Linked DNA regions of Heyndrickxia acidicola. The protein of the gene in region 1 interacts with the protein of each later gene in a pairwise test. Links are inferred from orthologs where the notes say so. Each region holds a gene or a part of one and is shown on either strand. Other genes may lie near its edges.

Region 1 (3,313 bases):
GGATTGAGTTTTGGATTAGTTGCTGCAGGGTTAAAAAATATTTTTTTCTAAATTTTCTTAATATCCTGTCCTTATTATTTAATTCGTGCATATATTTTTATCCAAGCTAATAAAATATTACAAACTTGACAAAAACAAAGAGAGTGTTTGAGGTGAAGAGTCGTTAACCATAAATATATACAGTTAAAGACATGACTATTCCTTGCAAAAATAGAGAGCAGTTCTCTTTGCTTTCTTCCGCATACATAATCAAGCAGATGTTCGAGACTATTTAAAATGATAATCGCTTCTCTATGCGGCCTCTACTATTCCATTGAAGTGAAGGCGAGTCTCATTTCACACTTCTCACATCCAATTTGGGGAGGGCGAGTGGTGTGCACGATTACATCAAAGAGAGAACTATCAAGATTGGAAGATATATCGTGGAGACGAGAAAAACAGTTCGCGTAATTGCGAAGGAGTTTGGCGTGTCCAAAAGTACAGTTCATAAGGATCTTACTGAACGATTGCCGGAAATTAACCCGGACCTAGCAAATGAAGTAAAGGATATATTAGACTATCATAAATCGATTCGCCATCTTCGGGGCGGTGAAGCAACGAAACAGAAGTATAAGAAAGAAGAATTCCAAAGCAACTAAAACATGAGCGCGGAGCCATTCATCTAAACAATGGTTCCGGGCTTTTATTGTATAAAAGCTTCTGTTATGACTCAATGTTGATTGGATCGGAAGGCGCGAGACTCTTGCGGGAGAAGCGGGTTAGGGTAGAACCCCGCAGGAGCGTGCGGCGAAAAGGCTTTCCTGCCGCCCGCGGAAAACGAGTCCTGCTACGGAAATCAACAGGCAAGATTAACAGAGCCTAACATAAAAATGTTTAAGAAAATTTGACAATTGATTCCTTATCTCGACATTTTTATGCTAAAATATAAAATTAGGGAAATAGAGACTTTAGTATGATATGAATACACAAAATCCTTTGACAATAAGGGCTAAATTAGCCGATACAGTTGATTTTCCAATCGGATCTATAGATGTGACGAATAAAGGATAGTTGATCAACATGAATCTTAATAAAGCCAGATAAAAAAGAAAAAATAATTGGAAGGAGCAGGCAATTCATGTTTGCAAAAGATATTGGTATTGATCTAGGTACTGCAAATGTTTTAATACATGTAAAAGGTCAAGGAATCGTTTTAAATGAGCCATCAGTGGTTGCTATTGATAAAAATCAAAATAAAGTACTGGCGGTAGGAGAAGAAGCCAGACGCATGGTTGGACGGACACCAGGAAATATTGTAGCTATCCGTCCTCTGAAAGATGGAGTCATCGCAGATTTTGATGTGACGGAAACAATGCTTAAGTATTTCATTAATAAATTAAATGTAAAAGGCTTTTTATCCAAACCAAGAATTCTTATCTGCTGCCCAACAAATATCACAAGTGTAGAGCAAAAAGCCATTCGGGAAGCTGCTGAAAAGAGCGGAGGCAAGAAGGTTTACCTCGAAGAAGAACCAAAAGTTGCGGCTATAGGGGCAGGAATGGATATCTTCCAGCCAAGCGGAAACATGGTAGTAGATATTGGAGGAGGTACAACAGACATAGCTGTACTTTCCATGGGTGATATTGTAACGTCTGCCTCTATTAAGATGGCTGGGGATAAGTTTGATAATGAAATTCTTCAGTATATTAAAAAAGAATATAAATTGTTAATTGGCGAGAGAACCGCTGAAAACATCAAAATAAACATTGGCACGGTATTCCCTGGTTCACGTAATGAATCAATGGAAATCAGGGGAAGAGACATGGTTTCCGGCCTGCCTAGAACCATTACTGTAAATTCAGTTGAAATAGAATCCGCTCTTCGTGAATCGGTGGCTGTCATCACTCATGCGGCAAAAAATGTCCTGGAAAGAACTCCGCCGGAATTATCTGCAGATATTATCGACCGCGGTGTTATTTTAACAGGTGGCGGAGCGCTTCTTCACGGAATCGACCAGCTTCTCGCAGAGGAACTGAAAGTACCAGTATTAGTTGCTGAAAACCCGATGGATTCTGTAGCGGTGGGAACCGGCATTATGCTCGAGAATATTGATAAAATCTCCAGAAGACGTTTTGGATAATTATTTTCTTTTACCCGTCATGACTCAATTTGAACCCAAAAGGCATTTAATAACTCTTCTAATGGGGTGGAAAAGAATATGTTGAGGGGCTTTTACACTGCTGCTTCTGGAATGCTCGCGCAGCAGCGTTTAACCGATATGTTAACCAATAACTTAGCCAATGCAAATACACCGGGTTTTAAACAGGATCAGTCTTCCATAAGGGACTTTCCTCAGCTTTTGCTTCAACGTATGGACCAGCAGAGTCTGCCTGTGAAGGATGCACCGTCTCTTCCAAGCTTTACTCAAGTCGGCAGTTTAAGTACTGGAGTATACCTTCAGGAAACACAGCCAAAATTTTTACAGGGAGATTTGCAGAATACGGGGAAAAAGACGGATCTCGCCATTGTTGATCAAGGAACGAATTCCAGTGCTGATAGTTTTTTTACTATACAGGGGGAAGATGGTCACGTCCGCTATACTCGAAACGGTAATTTTACTCTAGACCAGAATGGGTATTTGACACAGGATAACGGGTTATATGTCCTGGATAGCAACGGAAATAAAATTCAGCTGAAAAGTGATCAATTCACAGTAGATAATAACGGGAACATATCAGAAAACGGGAATCGAGTGGCAACACTTGGGATTGCCTATACGAATAAACCGATGTCTTTGATAAAAGAAGGAGACGGCCTTTATGGAACTGTAAATAATGCCAAGCTTCCTGCCTCGCAAAACACTCAGTTCACTTTAAATCAAGGATTTCTTGAAGCATCTAATGTTGATCAAACGCAAGTAATGACACAAATGCTTGCTGCCTATCGTTCTTTTGAGGCAAACCAAAAAGTTCTCCAAGCCTACGATCAAAGTATGGATAAAGCAGTAAATGAAGTAGGCCGTGTAAATGGGTAATCTATCTAATGCTGGAATGAAAGGGTATGAAAAATGAATCAAACCATGATTACTGCAGCTGCCACACTTGGACAACTCCAAAAGCAAATGGATATTATCAGCAATAACATTGCTAATATTGATACGAATGGCTATAAGGGCAGAGATGCGACTTTTGCTGACCTTCTTGTTCAGCAGTTTGATAATCAGCCTGATCAAACAAAAGAAGTTGGAAGAAATACCCCATATGGAATAAGAATCGGAGCAGGGGCAAAAATAGCTCAATCACAGCTGGATGAATCACAGGGGGCAGTTAAACAG
Region 2 (3,301 bases), 400 kb from region 1 along the record:
AACACTTCAATCTGGTTCTTACGTACAAAACTCAACAAAAGGCAAGCGTGAACGTGTAGGACGTATCCTGCAAATGCATGCGAACCACCGTGCTGAAATCTCTGAAGTATATGCAGGAGATATCGCTGCGGCTGTTGGTTTAAAGGATACTACTACAGGTGATACTCTATGTGATGAAAAGAGCCTTGTAATCTTAGAATCAATGGAATTCCCTGAACCAGTTATCCAATTGTCTGTAGAACCAAAATCAAAAGCTGACCAAGACAAAATGTCTACGGCGCTTCAAAAACTTCAAGAAGAAGATCCAACTTTCCGTGCGCATACTGACCAGGAAACTGGACAAGTTATCATTGCTGGTATGGGTGAGCTTCACTTAGATATCATTGTTGACCGTATGAAACGTGAGTTTAAAGTAGAAGCAAATGTGGGTGCACCTCAGGTTGCATACCGCGAAACATTCCGCAGTGCAGCACAAGTTGAGGGTAAATTTGCCCGTCAATCTGGTGGACGTGGACAATACGGACACGTTTGGATTGAATTCTCTCCAAATGAAGAAGGTAAAGGCTTTGAATTCGAAAATGGCATCGTAGGTGGTGTGGTACCTCGTGAATACATCCCTGCTGTTCAAGCTGGCTTAGAAGATGCGTTAGACCGCGGTGTTCTTGCTGGTTACCCATTAGTAGATATTAAAGCTAGACTATACGATGGATCATACCATGACGTAGACTCCTCTGAAATGGCGTTCAAAATTGCTGCATCAATGGCATTGAAAAATGCTGCATCTAAATGTAATCCGGTAATCCTTGAGCCAGTTATGAGAGTCGAAGTAGTTATTCCTGAAGAATACCTTGGGGATATCATGGGAAGCATTACAGCTCGTCGTGGACGCGTTGAAGGTATGGAAGCACGCGGAAATGCACAAGTTGTACGTGCAATGGTTCCACTTTCTGAAATGTTCGGTTATGCAACTTCATTACGTTCAAGTACTCAAGGTCGCGGAGTATTCTCTATGCACTTTGATCACTACGAAGAAGTTCCTAAATCTATTTCAGAAGAAATTATTAAAAAAAATAAAGGTGAATAATTGATTTATTCCTTTTATTAAAGTATAACTACTTTATAAGCTATGATTGCCTTAGAGAACGTTCTACGTCTTTGAGGCACCATATATACTTACATTTCATTTAATATTAAGGAGGAAATTCAAATGGGTAAAGCTAAATTCGACCGTTCTAAAGAACATACTAACATTGGAACAATCGGTCACGTTGACCATGGTAAAACTACTTTAACAGCTGCAATCACTACTGTTCTTGCTAAATCAGGTAAAGCTGAAGCTCGTGCATACGATCAAATCGACGGTGCACCAGAAGAACGTGAGCGTGGTATTACTATCAATACTGCACACGTAGAGTATGAAACTGAAAAACGCCACTATGCGCACGTTGACTGCCCAGGACATGCTGACTATGTTAAAAACATGATCACTGGTGCTGCTCAAATGGACGGCGGTATCCTAGTAGTATCTGCTGCTGATGGCCCAATGCCACAAACTCGTGAACATATCCTTCTTTCTCGTCAAGTAGGTGTACCTTACCTTGTAGTATTCTTAAACAAATGCGACATGGTTGACGATGAAGAATTATTAGAATTAGTAGAAATGGAAGTTCGCGACCTTCTTTCTGAATATGATTTCCCTGGTGACGATGTACCAGTAATCAAAGGTTCTGCTCTTAGAGCGCTTGAAGGCGATGCAGCTTGGGAAGAAAAAATCATTGAATTAATGAACGCAGTTGATGAGTATATCCCAACTCCAGAACGTGACACTGACAAACCATTCATGATGCCTGTTGAGGATGTATTCTCAATCACAGGTCGTGGTACTGTTGCTACAGGCCGTGTAGAACGTGGACAAGTTAAAGTTGGTGACGTTATCGAAATCATCGGTTTAACTGAAGAACCAAAATCAACAACTGTAACAGGTGTTGAAATGTTCCGTAAGCTTCTTGACTATGCAGAAGCTGGGGACAACATCGGTGCTCTTCTACGTGGTGTTGCACGTGAAGAAGTACAACGTGGACAAGTTCTTGCTAAGCCAGGAACAATCACTCCACACACTAACTTCAAAGCTGAAGTTTATGTATTATCAAAAGAAGAAGGTGGACGTCACACTCCATTCTTCACAAACTACCGCCCACAGTTCTACTTCCGTACAACTGATGTAACTGGTATCGTTCAACTTCCAGAAGGCGTTGAAATGGTTATGCCTGGCGACAACATCGAAATGACTGTAGAACTTATTTCCCCAATCGCTATCGAAGAAGGAACTAAATTCTCAATCCGCGAAGGTGGACGTACTGTAGGCGCAGGCGTTGTAGCTTCAATCTCTAAATAATTGAGTAGAAAAGCAGATGGATGGCCACCATCTGCTTTTTCTATTTTTATATTATTATTTAGGGGGGGATTTGTAATAAAAGCCATGCTCCTGTTTAAACTCCCAGTTTCATATTTTTTCAAAAGATATCTGCATAACCAAATCTTCTTTTAGTTTCTTCTATAAATATTACTTCGATAAATTAACATATTTAACAAGCTGTATCTTTTAAAGATTTTCTTGAATGTGAGTTGATATCTATGTATAATAAATAAAGTGTAGTTGAGCCCATAAAATTTTATTATACAGTTGCATATCAGCTATGTTTTATGTATAATAGACAATGTTGGTCTTTGACTGCGATGAAGTGGAAGGTTGCTGACACACCCGGCCGCTTTGCCATGGCGAGTGTGTGGGAAATTTCCATGGAGAATGTCTATTTGAAAATAGGCGATAAAGGAGGGAAAATAATGGCAAAACAAAAAATTCGTATACGTTTAAAAGCGTATGATCACAGAATTCTTGATCAATCAGCAGAAAAAATCGTTGAGACAGCAAAAAGATCTGGTGCAGCTGTATCTGGTCCGATTCCGCTTCCAACTGAAAAATCTGTTTATACAATTCTTCGTGCGGTGCACAAGTACAAAGATTCTCGTGAACAGTTCGAAATGCGCACACATAAACGTCTAATTGATATTGTGAATCCAACTCCACAAACTGTTGATTCATTAATGCGTTTAGACTTGCCATCAGGTGTAGACATCGAAATTAAACTTTAATGATAAAATGATAAAATCTAGGAGGTGTGACTCATGACCAAAGGAATCTTAGGAAGAAAGATCGGTATGACGCAAGTATTTGCTGAAAATGGTGACCTTGTACCTGTAACTGTTGTTCAAGCAACTCCAAACGTTGTTCTTCAAAAGA

The links.
Region 2: the proteins of A5N88_RS14565 (region 1) and tuf interact in binary tests that used the Bacillus subtilis proteins (3 or more experiments, as listed by UniProt). The link is inferred for Heyndrickxia acidicola from one-to-one orthologs.

Annotation. Positions count from the first base shown.
Region 1 is NZ_KV440953.1:3,118,167-3,121,479, reverse strand. The notes cover bases 141-3,118. They hold A5N88_RS14565 (rod shape-determining protein), read left to right. Parts: upstream 141-1,117; coding sequence 1,118-2,119; downstream 2,120-3,118. Other genes in these bases: A5N88_RS14555 (flagellar hook-basal body protein), read left to right, coding at 3,047-3,118; A5N88_RS14560 (flagellar hook-basal body protein), read left to right, coding at 2,198-3,013; spoIIID (sporulation transcriptional regulator SpoIIID), read left to right, coding at 375-638. Also shown: more of A5N88_RS14555, read left to right, coding at 3,119-3,313. UniProt on the Bacillus subtilis protein: Forms membrane-associated dynamic filaments that are essential for cell shape determination. Acts by regulating cell wall synthesis and cell elongation, and thus cell shape.
Region 2 is NZ_KV440953.1:3,521,503-3,524,803, forward strand. Bases 336-3,301 are described here. They hold tuf (elongation factor Tu), read left to right. Parts: upstream 336-1,207; coding sequence 1,208-2,395; downstream 2,396-3,301. Other genes in these bases: fusA (elongation factor G), read left to right, coding at 336-1,084; rpsJ (30S ribosomal protein S10), read left to right, coding at 2,845-3,153; rplC (50S ribosomal protein L3), read left to right, coding at 3,187-3,301. Also shown: more of fusA, read left to right, coding at 1-335. UniProt on the Bacillus subtilis protein: GTP hydrolase that promotes the GTP-dependent binding of aminoacyl-tRNA to the A-site of ribosomes during protein biosynthesis.